2 regions of the Variovorax sp. GW821-FHT10C12 genome follow, and region 2 is predicted to be linked to the other one. Evidence: riboswitches for the same ligand, from Rfam matches in the RefSeq annotation. Region 2 holds a riboswitch; the other holds the start of a gene.
What was found. A riboswitch is a leader RNA that binds a small molecule or an ion and turns the genes downstream of it on or off. The one in region 2 is predicted to bind S-adenosylhomocysteine.
Positions count from the first base shown of each region.

Region 1: it holds a riboswitch for S-adenosylhomocysteine, as region 2 does, so the genes downstream of both, metH (methionine synthase) here and ahcY (adenosylhomocysteinase) in region 2, are expected to answer to the same signal.

Region 1 is NZ_JBWKNE010000005.1:32,586-39,594, forward strand. Features, by position in the region: gene AC07OH_RS21495 (homocysteine S-methyltransferase family protein) at 1-293, shown strand, start outside; gene AC07OH_RS21500 (SH3 domain-containing protein) at 372-1,115, shown strand; gene AC07OH_RS21505 (LysR family transcriptional regulator) at 1,122-2,042, opposite strand; gene AC07OH_RS21510 (PACE efflux transporter) at 2,144-2,581, shown strand; gene AC07OH_RS21515 (lipase secretion chaperone) at 2,603-3,514, opposite strand; gene AC07OH_RS21520 (esterase/lipase family protein) at 3,526-4,581, opposite strand; S-adenosyl-L-homocysteine riboswitch at 4,714-4,789, shown strand; gene metH (methionine synthase) at 4,812-7,009, shown strand, end outside.
Region 2 is NZ_JBWKNE010000006.1:266,385-273,393, reverse strand. Features, by position in the region: gene AC07OH_RS24300 (GNAT family N-acetyltransferase) at 1-373, opposite strand, end outside; gene AC07OH_RS24295 (alpha/beta fold hydrolase) at 399-1,472, opposite strand; gene AC07OH_RS24290 (hypothetical protein) at 1,469-1,912, opposite strand; gene AC07OH_RS24285 (alpha/beta fold hydrolase) at 1,958-2,887, opposite strand; gene phaP (TIGR01841 family phasin) at 2,910-3,407, opposite strand; S-adenosyl-L-homocysteine riboswitch at 3,659-3,727, shown strand; gene ahcY (adenosylhomocysteinase) at 3,793-5,232, shown strand; gene AC07OH_RS24270 (TlyA family RNA methyltransferase) at 5,238-6,071, shown strand; gene metF (methylenetetrahydrofolate reductase [NAD(P)H]) at 6,082-6,906, shown strand; gene AC07OH_RS24260 (septal ring lytic transglycosylase RlpA family protein) at 6,960-7,009, shown strand, end outside.

The sequences.
Region 1 (7,009 bases), on a different contig from region 2:
GCGCGACGCTGATGCGCCCCTACATCCAGGAGCTGGCGCGCGTGGCGGGCGACACCTACATCAGCTGCTACCCGAACGCCGGCCTGCCCAACCCGATGAGCGACACCGGCTTCGACGAGACGCCCGACGTCACCTCGCGCCTGCTGCACGAGTTCGCGGCCGAGGGGCTGGTGAACATCGTGGGCGGCTGCTGCGGCACCACGCCGGACCATATCGCGGCGATCGGTGCGGCGGTGGCGCCTGCGAAGGGGCGTGCACTCAACAGCAACGGCTTCTACAAAGAGGCCGCCTGAAGCCAGGCGCCACGCGCGCCCTCGGCTGATTGACGGCTCCCCGCCCCACGCCTACGCTGGGGCGCACAGGAGCCTCCCATGAACGCCACATCCTTCTTGCGCCGCGCTGCCTTGGGCGCGTTCGTCCTGCTGCTGCCGTTCGCGGCGGCGGCGCAGCAGGCTTTCACGCGCGGCGCGGTCAACATGCGCGCCGGACCCTCGGGCGACTACCCGCTGGTGGCACGGCTCGGGCCGGGGCAGCCGGTCGACGTGGTCGGCTGCACCAGCGGCTACGGCTGGTGCGACGTGGTGCTGCCCGACGGCGGGCGCGGCTGGGTCTGGGCAAGGAACCTCGACTACGCCTACCAGCAGCAGCGCGTGCCGCTGGCCACCTACGGCGCGGTCATCGGCGTGCCGATCGTGAGCTTCGTGATCGGCAGCTACTGGGCCGACTACTACCGCGACCGCCCCTGGTACGGCGACCGGCGCTGGTGGGGCCAGCGGCCCCCGCCGCCGCCGATCGCGGGCTGGCGCCCGCCGCCGCCCGTGCACCCGGGCTGGCAGCCTCGGCCCTGGCCGCCGGGGCCTGGGTTCCGTCCACCTCACGGACCAGGGGTTCGTCCCCCGCACGGGCCGGGCATCCGGCCGCCCGTCGATCCGGGGTTCCGCCCGCCGCGCCCGCAGCCGGGCTTCCGGCCCGGGCCGCCGCCGGGCGTGTCGCATCCGCATCCGGGCGGGGGCCGGCCCGGTGGGGGTGGCGGGGGTGGAGGAGGGCGTCCGCACGGTGGGGGCGGTGGGCACGGCGGTGGAGGCGGGCACGGCCACGGCCACGGAAAGAATTGACCCGGCTCACACGGCCGGCGTTTCGATGCCGGCCGCCGCCTGCCGGTCGCGCGCGATCAGCGCCACGAAGCGCTGCGCCCCCAGCCCCAGCGGCCGTTCGCGCGACCACACCACGTCCACCCACAGGTCCAGCCCGTTGCTGAGGTTCTCGAACGGAATCTCGACCAGCGCGCCCGCCGCCACGTGCGGCCGCGCGAAGTTGCGCGGCAGCCAGCCCCAGCCCAGCCCGGCGGTGATCAGGCTCAGCGCGGCCAGCGCGTTGTCGGTGCGCCAGACATGCCGCGCGAACACGAAGCGCGGGTCGCTGGTGGCCAGGTCGCGCCCCGCGACCACGATCTGGCGCGTGTTGGTCAGGTGCTCCTCGCGCAGGCGCCCGCCGGCCGCGGCGCGCAGCACGGGGTGCTCGGGCGCCATCACGGCCACCATGGTGTCGCTGCCCACCTCCTGGAAGCCCTCGCGGCCGTCGAGGCTGGGGCGCTCGAACACCAGCGCCAGCTGCGCCCGGCCGCTGTGCAACAGCGCCAGCGCGTCGGCCTGCGGCGCGGCCAGCACCTCGACCTGCAGCAACGGGTAGTCGTCGGCCAGCGCGGCCAGCGGCCCGCTCCAGGGTGCGGCCAGCAGCTCGGGCGCGATGGCCAGCGTGAGCCGGTCTTCCAGCCCCTGCGTGAGCGCCAGCGCCTGCACCTGCAACTGCCGCAGCTGGGCCGCGAGCAGCCGTGCCTGCGGCTCGAGCGAGCGCGCGGCCGACGTGGGCTGGGGCTCGCGGCCGCTGCGGTCGAACAGCGGCAGCGCCAGCTCGGCCTCGAGGTGGGCGATGGCCATGCTCACGGCCGACGGCACCTTGCGCAGCGCCCGCGCGGCGGCCGAGAACGAGCCGTGGTCGATCACGGCCAGGAAGACCTCGACGTTGTCGCTGGAGAAAGCCATGGCGCCCGATCTATCAATAAAACTGAAACAAGTTAACTTTTTATATCAACTAAAAGCAAATAAAGTCCCTCCATCGCAGTCAAACACACAGAGAAACAGTCATGCAGGGCCTTCAGCGTCGGATCGTTTACATCTCCCTCTACGAGGGCATCGCCATCGTGGCGGCCAGCGCCGGCCTGGCCCTGATGTCGGACGCGGGTCTCGGCCACTCGGGCCTGCTGGCCGTGGGCGCCTCGGTCATCGCGGTGATCTGGAACCTGACCTTCAACGCCCTGTTCGAGCGCTGGGAGTCGCGCCAGGCGGTGCGCGGGCGCAGCCTGAAGCGCCGCATCGCCCACGCCATCGGCTTCGAGGGCGGCCTGATCGCCTTCCTGGTGCCGATGCTGGCCTGGGGCCTGGGCGTGTCGCTCTGGCAGGCGCTGGTGATGGACCTGGGCCTGGTGGTGTTCTTCCTGGTCTACACCTTCGTCTTCAACTGGGCCTTCGACCGCGTGTTCGGCCTGCCGGCCTCGGCCATGGGCGAAGCGCAGCCTGCGTAAGCCTGCGCTTACTTAGCCGATTCACCTCGCCGGCTTGGACGCGGCGGCCGAGCGCATCGCCAGGGCACCGCTCAGGCGCAGGCGCTCGTTCTCGTTGAAGAGCGTCTCGCGCAGCTGGGCCCGCTCGGCCTCGGGCGCGCTGGCGTAGCGGTCGAGCCGCGCATTCCATTCCTGGGTTTCCTGGTCGAGCGTGGCCAGGCCGCGCGCCACCTCGTAGCCGTAGGTCTCGCTGCGCGCGGCAAAGCGCTCCTGGGGGCTGGCGCCGCGCGCCTGCAGCGCCTCGGTCTGGCGCATCACGTCCAGATGGGCCACCGCCTCCTTGCGCACCTCGCGCTGCGCGGGTGACAGCCAGGCCTGCTCGCTCTGCGCGAGCGCCGCGGCGCGCTGCTCGGGCGTGAGGTCGGGGTTGGACAGCAGTTCCATCTTCTCGGCCATGAACCGGTCCTGCCGGATCTGGTCACCGAACAGGCCTTCGATTTCCTCGGGCGCGAAGAACTGCCGGCGCACCGCTTCGCGCGCCTCCAGGCTGCGCCGCAAAAAGGCCGGGTCGCCGGGCGCGGGCGGCTGCAGGGTGCGCAGGGCTTCCTGCATGTCGACGTAGCGCTCGAGCAGGCCGAGTGCGCGCACGCGCCAGTCTTCGCGCAGGCGCTGGGCGAGCAGGGCGGGCGCGCGGGCCATCAGCGTGGCCTTGCTGTCGGCCTGCGCTTCGGCGAGCACCTGGTCGAAGAGGGTGATGAGCTCGCTGGTGAGGAGGGCGTCGGGGGCCGCGGCGGTGGACTGCGCCGGCTGGGGCACGCCGGGCACCGCGACCGCCGTCGTGGCGCGGGGCGCGGCGGCCTGCGGTGCATCGACCGCCCCGGGGCCGAGCGCCAGCCAGCCGGTCCCCGCGGCCACCAGCGCGACCGCGCCGATGGTCAAGGCCACACCGCGCATGCGCAGCGTCCTCAGAGCCCCGCGCTCTTGAGTCGCGCGGCCTGTTCCCTGAACAGCTCCGGCGGCTTCTTCTCGTAGTACGGGAACTGGCTGCCGTAGGTGTTGCCGAAGGCCTGGTTCACCTCGTCCAGGTGGTTCTGGCGGTAGTCGCCCAGGTGGGTGCCCAGGCGCGTGGTGCAGACCGCGAGCAGGCCGTCGTTGGCCTCGCCGAAGAAGAACAGGCTGCCCAGCGTCGACAGCGCCGTGTCGCTCGGGTCGAACAGGTTGAAGCTGGTCGACACGCCCGACCACGAGTAGTAGCGCACGCCGTTGGCCACGGCCGCACCGCTCTTCACGTCGCACGACGAGCCCGGCGCGGGGCGCCCCTGCGGGAACTTGGCGTCGAAGGCCGCGCCGCCCGCCGTGGTCAGCGAGGCCAGCGCGTTCAGCGGCACTTCGGGCAGCTGGCTCGGGTCCTTGCCCGAGAGAAAACCGATCAGCCCCGTCAGCAGGCCGACGGCCTTCACCACCAGGGTCTGGCCGATGCCGCCTTCGGGCAGCTTGGCCAGCAGGTCGGCCACCTTCGAGCCGCCGTTGGCGCCGCCCACCGAGGTGACCGAGGCCACCATGTCGGGCGCCACCGCCGCCACGTAGCGCACCGTGGGCGAGCCCTGCGAATGGCCGATGAGGTTGAACTTGAGCGTGGGGTTCTGCTCCAGCGCGCGGATGGTCTTGAGCTCCTGCAGCAGCTGCTCGCCGCGGATCTCGGAGGTGTTGGTGCCCGACACCTGCGCCACGTACACCTTGGCGCCCGCGGCGGCCAGCCGGCCGGGGATGTCGTAGAAGTAGTCGACGCCCAGCAGGTTGTCGAAGCCCAGCAGGCCGTGGACCAGCACGATCGGGTACCTGGTCTTCGCCGTGTCGGAGGTGACGCGGGCCTCGACGCGCGTGGCGCTGTCGCCGGCGGCGGCATGCGCCGGTGGCGCGTGAACCGCGAGGGCCGCGGCGGCCAGGAGGCCGCAGCTCAAGGCCACGGCGCGCATCGGGGTGGCTGCATGCTGCAACCGGACATTCCACTTCCTGGCCATCGGCGAACTCCCTTACGTTTGGTTAAAAACACGAACGTTCGTTCAGAAACGGTGGGCGCATTCTGTTGACACGTGCAGGAATGAAAACTGGGGTTTTCCCAGGGCGCAATCGAATCGACCTAAAATGCGCGACTTCCCAAGGAGCGTTGCAGCGGTTCGCCACAGAGGCGAATCGTCAGGCTTGGGGCGACAACGACGCTCGCCTGTCCGACTCTTCCGCAGGTGAGGCCATGTCCCAGATTCCCGCATCCGTTTCCGCTCCCGTCGCTCCCCCTCCCATGAAGCTGTCCGGCCTCGAACCGGTCGCCATCGGCGAGGGCACGCTGTTCGTCAACATCGGCGAGCGCACCAACGTCACCGGCTCCAAGGCCTTCGCGCGCATGATCCTCAACGGCCAGTTCGAGGACGCCCTGGCCGTCGCGCGCCAGCAGGTCGAGAACGGCGCCCAGGTGATCGACATCAACATGGACGAGGCCATGCTCGACAGCAAGGTCGCCATGGTCCGCTTCCTGAACCTCATTGCCAGCGAGCCCGACATCGCGCGCGTGCCGGTGATGGTCGACAGCTCGAAGTGGGACGTCATCGAGGCTGGCCTGCGCTGCATCCAGGGCAAGGGCATCGTCAACTCCATCTCCATGAAGGAGGGCGTCGACAAGTTCAAGCACGAGGCCAAGCTGGTCAAGCGCTACGGTGCCGCCGCGGTGGTCATGGCCTTCGACGAGAAGGGTCAGGCCGACACCTACGCACGCAAGATCGAGATCTGCGAGCGCGCCTACCGCGTGCTGGTCGACGAGGTGGGCTTTCCGCCCGAAGACATCATCTTCGACCCGAACATCTTCGCGATCGCCACCGGCATCGAGGAGCACGACAACTACGCGGTCGACTTCATCGAAGCCGTGCGCTGGATCAAGCAGAACCTGCCGGGCGCCAAGGTGTCGGGCGGCGTGAGCAACGTGAGCTTCAGCTTCCGCGGCAACGACCCGATGCGCGAAGCCATCCACACCGTGTTCCTGTACCACGCCATCCAGGCGGGCATGGACATGGGCATCGTCAACGCCGGCATGGTCGGCGTGTACGACGACCTGGAGCCCACGCTGCGTGAGCGCGTGGAAGACGTGGTGCTCAACCGCCGTCCTGATGCGGGCGAGCGCCTGGTCGAAGTGGCCGAAACCGCCAAGAGCGGCGCCAAGGACGAAAGCAAGCGCCTCGAATGGCGCGGCACGCCGGAGCAGCCGGTGCACGTCAACCAGCGCCTGTCGCATGCCATGGTGCACGGCATCACCGACTTCATCGTCGAGGACACCGAAGAGGCCTACCAGCAGATCCTGGCCAAGGGCGGCCGCCCGCTGCACGTGATCGAAGGCCCGCTCATGGACGGCATGAACATCGTGGGCGACCTGTTCGGCGCCGGCAAGATGTTCCTGCCGCAGGTGGTCAAGTCGGCACGCGTCATGAAGTCGGCCGTGGCCCACCTGCTGCCCTACATCGAAGCCGAAAAGCTGCGCGACGAGGCCGCCGGCCGCGACGTGCGCACCAAGGGCAAGATCATCATCGCCACGGTGAAGGGCGACGTGCACGACATCGGCAAGAACATCGTCACCGTCGTGCTCCAGTGCAACAACTTCGAAGTGGTGAACATGGGCGTGATGGTCCCGTGCCACGAAATCCTGGCGAAGGCGAAGGTCGAGGGCGCGGACATCGTGGGCCTGTCGGGCCTCATCACGCCCAGCCTCGAAGAAATGCAGTACGTGGCCGGCGAAATGCAGCGCGACGACCACTTCCGCATCAAGAAGATCCCGCTGCTCATCGGCGGCGCCACCACCAGCCGCGTGCACACGGCCGTGAAGATCGCGCCGCACTACGAAGGCCCCGTGGTCTACGTGCCCGATGCCTCGCGCAGCGTGAGCGTGGCGCAGTCGCTGCTCTCCGACCAGGCCACCGCGTACATCGACGAGATCAACGCCGACTACGAGAAGGTGCGCACGCAGCACGCCAACAAGAAGCAGGTGCCGATGTGGCCCTTGGCCAAGGCGCGCGCCAACAAGACGCCCGTCGACTTCGCGAACTTCGTGCCCACCGTGCCCAAGTTCATCGGCCGGCGCGTGTTCAAGAACTTCGACCTCACCGAGCTGGCCAAGTACATCGACTGGGGGCCGTTCTTCCAGACCTGGGACCTGGCCGGCCCGTTCCCCGCCATCCTGAAGGACGAGATCGTCGGCACCGAGGCCGTGCGCGTGTACGCCGACGGCCAGCGCATGCTCAAGCGCCTCATCGAAGGGCGCTGGCTCAGCGCCAGCGGCGTGGTCGGCTTCTGGCCCGCCAACACCGTGAACGACGACGACATCGAGCTGTACACCGACGAGACGCGCAGCGAAGTCGCGCTCACCTGGTACGGCATGCGCCAGCAGACCGAGAAGCAGATGATCGA
Region 2 (7,009 bases):
GCGCGCAGCCCTCCTGCGCCAGCTGCTGGCCCAGGCCGCCGCCGCGCAGCGTGGGCGACACCAGCACGCGCAGCTCGGCCACGTGGCCCGACCACGAATGCGGGTCGCGGATGACGGCGGCGCAGCCCAGCACGGCGCCATTGCGCACGGCGAGCACGCTGTCGATGTCGCCGCGCTCGATGGCGCGGACCCAGGCGGCCATCACCTTGGGCTCGGTGATGTCGCGCGGCAGGAAGAGCAGGTCGTGCGCCGGCAGCGCCTGCGCGAAGGCCAGCACGGCGGGGGCGTCGGCGCCGGTCATCAGGCGCAGGGCGATGTCGCCGTCCGCGTGGGAAACGGTGCGCGGGTAGGTGCGGGAAGAAGATGCGGTCATGAGCGTAGGGGGATGGTTGTGTTCGTCAGGTGGAGCGCACGCCCAGCCACTCGTCGAGCTTGGGCCACAGCCGCCGCACGGCGTTGGTGCCGGCCGCCAGGCTCACGTGGCCGCCCTTGAGCACCACCTCTTCCTTGTCGGTGGAGCCGATGCCGGCAATCAGCGGCTGCCCCGCTTCGTAGGGCACGATGTGGTCGTGCTGCGCCAGCGCGTGCAGCACCGGCACCGTGATGTTCTTCAGCAGCACGGGGCGCCCGCCGAGCACCAGCTCGCCCTTGTGGAGCTTGTTGTCCCACATGAGCTCCTTCACCGTCTGGCGGAAGTACTCGCCGGCCAGCGGCAGCATCTCGGCGCCCCAGCGGTCGAACATGCGGTACGACTTGACGAACTCGTCGTTGGCCATGTTGTCCCACAGCTGCACCAGACCGGCACCGCGCCCGGCGGGGCGCAGCATGTCGAAGGAGGCGAACAGCATCTCGGGCGGCACGTTGCCCACGGTGTCGATGAGGCGGTCGACGTCGAAGTAGCGCCGGTCGGACCACGCATGAAAGAGCTTCATGCGGCTGAAGTCGATCGGCGTGGTGAAGAGCGCCAGGTTCTTCATCGGCCCGCCGGGGTGCAGCGCCGCGTACAGCGTGGAGAGCACGCCGCCCATGCAGTAGCCGGCGATGGTCACGTCGTCCTCGCCCGAGTCTTCCTGCACGCGGCGGATCGAATCAGGAATGAAGTCGAGCACGTAGTCCTCGATGCGCAGGCGCTTCTCGTCGGGGCGCGGCGCGTTCCAGTCCATCACGTAGACGTCGTAGCCCTTGAGCAGCAGGTACTCGACCATGCTCTGGCCCGGCGCGAGGTCGAAGATGTAGGCGCGGTTGGTGGTGGCCATCACCATGAGCACCGGCACGCGGTAGATCTCGTCGACCATCGGGCGGTAGTGGTACAGGCTCAGCGTGCCGCGCCGGTGGATCTCGTCCTTGGGCGTGAGGCCGACGGCGGGCGCGGTCGACGTCAGGAAGTCCAGCCCCTTGATGTTGCGCTGGATCGTGCGCTCGATCTCGCCTCGGATGTCGGGCAGCTGGAAGGTGTCGGGCGGCGCGCTCATGGGCGGCGCTTTCCGGCGGGGCGTTTCTTGGGGGCGGCGGTCTTGGCTGCCGGTGCAGGCGCTGCCGCCGCCGTGGGCGGCTGCTTGGTGCGGCGCGGCCGGGGCGGGGCAGCAGCTGCATCGGCGGTTCGCGCGGCAGGCCCGGCTCCGCCTTCCAGCGCGCGGCGGATGCCCGCCAGGTGGTCGTCGATGCGGTGCAACTGCTCGCCCAGCGCCTGCAGGTCGCCGCGTGTGGGCAGGTTCAGCAGCGTGAGGTAGCGCGCCATCAGGTCGCCCACTGCCTTCTGCGCGGTGAGCGAGGCGTTCATGCCGCCGTGCATGCCCTGGCGGAACGGGTCCGAGGCCATGGCTTCGTTGGCGAATTCGTTGGTGCTTTTTTCCCACTGGGCCGTGAGCTCGCGCCACAGGGCCATGGGATCGAGGGACGGAAACTGGCTCATGAAAAACACCTCCGTCTGGGTTCGTTGTTGTGTCTGTTTTTTTCTTCAGTGATCGTCGCGCCGCGCCGCCCGTGCGGTGTGCGCGGCGATGGCCCCGATGATCTGCGGCCACATCGCGATCGGCAGCGCATGGCCCATGCGCGGAATGCGCAGCAGCGTCGCGCCGGGAATGGCCTCGGCCACGTCGATGCCGCAGGCCACGGGCACCAGCGGATCGACATCGCCGTGGATCACCAGCGTGGGCACCTGCACCGCGCGCAGCGCCGGCTTGCGGTTGCCCGACGCGAACACGGCCGCCAGCTGCCGCGCCACGCCGCCCGGGTTGAGGCCGCGCAGGAAGGCCAGTTGCGCGCGTTCGGCGTCGCGCGCCTCGTCGAGCGGAAAGGCGTCGGGGCCGCGCAGCACGCGCCACAGCTTGGCGTGGTGCGGCAGGTAGGCCTCGAAGCTGGTCGGCGCGGGCGCGAACAGCACCGCCAGCGCCTCGGGCGTGGGCGGCGGCAGGGCCGGGTCGCCGGTGCTCGACATGATGCTGGTGAGCGAGCGCATCCGCCCCGGGTGGTGGATGGCCATCTCTTGCCCGATGGCGCCGCCCATCGACGCGCCCACGACGTGGGCGCGCGCGATGCCCAGCGCGTCGAGCAGGCCGGCGCAGTCGCCGGCCATGTCGCGCAGCGTGTAGGGCACCTGCAGCGGCCGCCCCGCCATGGCCTGCAGCATCAGCGCCTGGATGTCGGGCACGCCGGCGTGCGGCAGGTGGGTGGAGTGGCCGATGTCGCGGTTGTCGAAGCGGATCACGTGGTGGCCGCCGGCCTGCGCCAGGGCGGCGCAGAACGCGTCGTCCCACGCGACCATCTGGGCGCCGAGGCCCATGACCAGCAACAGCGGCGGCGCCTCGGGGTCGCCGAAGCTGTCCCAGGCCAGTTCGATGCCGTTGGCGCGGGTGCGCCGTTCGGTGCGGGGCGCGACGGCGGTCATGCGGGCCTTTCTTTTCTTCTTGTTACTTGCGCTGCAGCAGCTTCGTGACCTCGTCCACGTTGGCCTGGATGCGCTGGCGCACCACGTCGAAGGCGTCGGCCTGCGACTTGGCGGCCAGAGTAGCCAGCTCCTTGATGTCGTCGACGGCGCGCTGGAACGATTGGCGGCCCAGCTCGTCGAGCTTGGCCAGGTTTTCCTTCGGGTCCTTGCCCGGCATCGCCTTGGCGGCGGTCTGCCATTCGGCGATGGCCGTCTTGATCATCTCGGTCTGTCGCTGTACCACGGTCTGCAGGCCCTGGTAGGACTTCTCGTTGGCCTGCATCAGCGCCTGCAGGTCCTTGCGGCCGCTGTCGAGCAGCTTGCCGGCGCCGCCGGTGAGGTTCAGGTTCTGCAGGCGCTCGGCCATGCCCTTGAGGTTCTTCATCGGATCGAGCATGTCCGCGGCGGACGGCGCCGCCTGCTTCGCGCCGGCGCTGCTGGCGGTGGTTTTTTTCGCGGCGGCTTTCTTGGCAGTGGCCATGGTGCGGAATCTCCTGTGTCGGGTGATGAAAACAATCGAACGGGTGGATGCAGGCAGCGGCCGGGCGGCCGGGGCCCGCCGCCACGATACGCCGGGCCGACGCGGCTCAGGGCGCTCCAAGCGCGGATTTGCCTGCGGAGTTTCCCGGGGTGGCCCGCGCCGCCCGGCCCGGCCTGGCGGTCGCCGGCGCTTTCCGTGATGTGGGATGCCCCGGTCGATTGGCGGGCCGGGCGGCCGCGACTACAATCCGCCGCTCCGAGGAGCGTTGCAGCGCCGTCAGGCGTGAGGCTCGGACCACATCGCAACCACGCTCACCCGCTGTTCTCGCGGTGAGTTTTTCTTCCCCGTACGCAGTGGCATCTTTCAAACCAGTTTTGGAGTTCTCATGAGCGCTGTACTCAAGCCCACCCCCGTCTCGACCGCCGACCAGGCGATTGCCGACCTGTCCCTTGCCGCCTGGGGCCGCAAGGAAATCAAGATCGCCGAAACCGAGATGCCCGGCCTCATGGCCATCCGTGAAGAGTTCTCGAAGGGCCAGGCCCTGAAGGGCGCGCGCATCACGGGCTCGCTGCACATGACCATCCAGACGGCCGTGCTGATCGAGACGCTGCAAGCCCTGGGCGCCGAAGTGCGCTGGGCCTCGTGCAACATCTTCTCGACGCAGGACCACGCCGCTGCCGCCATCGCCGCCGCCGGCACGCCGGTGTTCGCCATCAAGGGCGAGTCGCTGAAGGACTACTGGGACTACACCCACGCCATCTTCGACTTCGGTCCCAAGGGCTCGAAGGGCGAAGGCCCGAACATGATCCTGGACGACGGCGGCGACGCCACGCTGCTCATGCATCTGGGCCAGCGCGCCGAAAAAGACCTGGGCGTGCTCGCCAACCCGACCAGCGAAGAAGAGCGCATTCTTTACGCCGCCATCAAGGCCAAGCTGGCCGTGGACGACACCTGGTACACCCGCAAGTCGGCCGAGATCATCGGCGTGACCGAAGAGACGACCACCGGCGTGCACCGCCTCAACGAGATGAGCGCCAAGGGCACGCTGCTGTTCCGCGCCATCAACGTGAACGACTCGGTCACCAAGAGCAAGTTCGACAACCTGTACGGCTGCCGCGAATCGCTGGTGGACGGCATCAAGCGCGCGACCGACGTGATGATCGCCGGCAAGGTGGCCTGCGTGGCCGGCTACGGCGACGTGGGCAAGGGCTCGGCCCAGGCCCTGCGTGCACTGTCGGCGCAGGTGTGGGTCACCGAAATCGACCCCATCAACGCCCTGCAGGCTGCCATGGAAGGCTATAAGGTCGTGACCATGGAGTACGCCGCCGACAAGGCCGACATCTTCGTGACCACCACCGGCAACAAGGACGTCATCACGCACGACACCATGGTCAAGATGAAGGACCAGGCCATCGTCTGCAACATCGGCCACTTCGACAACGAGATCGACGTCGCGTCGATCGAGAAGTACGAGTGGGAAGAGATCAAGCCGCAGGTGGACCACATCACCTTCCCGGACGGCAAGAAGATCATCCTGCTGGCCAAGGGCCGCCTCGTGAACCTGGGCTGCGGCACGGGCCACCCGAGCTTCGTGATGTCGTCGTCGTTCGCCAACCAGACCATCGCCCAGATCGAGCTGTTCACCAAGCCCGACGCCTACCAGGCCGGCAAGGTCTACGTGCTGCCCAAGCACCTGGACGAGAAGGTCGCGCGCCTGCACCTGAAGAAGGTCGGCGCCATGCTCACCGAGCTGACCGACTCGCAAGCCGCCTACATCGGCGTGGACAAGAACGGCCCTTACAAGCCGGACACCTACCGCTATTGATCCGCGTGCGCGCCGATCAACTGTTGGTAGAGCGCGGCCTGGCCGCGTCGCGTTCGCAAGCCGTGCGGCTCATCGCCGGCGGCATGCGCTGGCGTGACGCGGGCACGGGCGATGCGTGGCGCAACGTCGCCAAGAACAAGGACGAAGTGCCCGAGTCGGCCGAGCTCGAGCTCGCCGATGCCGCCGAGGCACGCTACGTGTCGCGCGGCGGCCTCAAGCTCGAAGGCGCGCTGAAGACCAGCGGCGTGGACCCGACGGGCAAGCTCTGCCTGGACGTCGGCCAGTCGACCGGCGGCTTCACCGACTGCCTGTTGCAGCATGGCGCCGCCAAGGTGGTGGGCGTCGACGTGGGCCATGGGCAGCTGCATCCGCGCATGCGCGAGGACGCACGCGTGGTCGCCATCGAAGGCGTCAATGCGCGGGCGCTGTCGCCGGCCGATCTGCAGGTGGACGATGAAGAAGACGCAGAAGCTGGCGAGGCGCTCGAAGTCGTCGAAGCCCCGGCCGAGCCGCGCTTCGACCTCATCGTCGGCGACCTGTCGTTCATCTCGCTCACGCTGGTGCTGCCGGCCGTGGTGCAGTTCCTGGCCGACGACGGCCAGTTGCTGATGCTGGTCAAGCCGCAGTTCGAGTTGCAGCCCGGCCAGGTCGGCAAGGGTGGCATCGTGCGCGACGAGGCGATGTACCCTGTGGTCGAGAAGCGCCTGCACGACGCCTGCGCGGCGCTCGAGCTGAAGGTGCTGCGCTGGTTCGACAGCCCGATCGCCGGGGGCGACGGCAACCGCGAGTTTTTCATTCACGCCGTTCGTGCTGCTGCCAAGGCGGGCGACGGTTCCTAAGGAGACGCAGGTGCGCCTTCCGCTGAGTTTCGAATTCTTCCCGACCAAGACGCCCGAAGGCGCGGTCAAGCTGCGCGCCGTGCGCCAGCAGCTGTATGTGCGCAAGCCGCAGTTCTGCTCGGTCACCTACGGCGCGGGCGGCTCCACGCACCAGGGTACTTTCGGTGCGGTGCAGGAGATCCTGGCCGAGGGCGTGGACGCCGCCAGCCACTTCTCGTGCATCGGCGCCACGCGCGCCACCGTGCGCGAGCAGCTGGCCGAGCTGAAGGCCATGGGCGTCAAGCGCCTGGTCGCGCTGCGCGGCGACCTGCCCAGCGGCTACGGCATCGGCGGCGAGTTCCAGTACGCGAGCGACCTCGTTGCCTTCATCCGCGAAGAGACCGGCCGCGACTTCCACATCGAGGTGGCCTGCTACCCCGAAATTCACCCGCAGGCGCGCTCGCCCGAAGCCGACCTGCAGGCCTTCGCGACCAAGGTGAAGGCCGGGGCCGACTCGGCCATCACGCAGTATTTCTTCAGCCCCGAGGCCTACTTCCGCTTCGTCGACGACGCGCGCAAGCTGGGGCTCGACACGCCGATCGTGCCGGGCATCATGCCCATCACCAGCTCGACGCAGCTCATGCGCTTCTCGGACGCCTGCGGCGCCGAGATTCCGCGCTGGATTCGCCTGCGCCTTCAAGGCTTCGGCGACGACACAGCCTCGATCAAGGCCTTCGGCCTGGACGTGGTGACCGACCTGTGCGAGCGCCTGCAAAAGGGCGGCGCACCCGCGATCCACTTCTACACGATGAACCAGTCGGCGGCCACGCTGGCGATCCTGGAGCGCCTGGATTGAGAGGGCTGCGCGCGGTCGCCGTCGCGGTCTCCTGCGTGCTCGCAGGATGCACCATGCCGCCTGCCACGCAGGAGAAAGACGCGGACACCGCCGCCACGCCGGC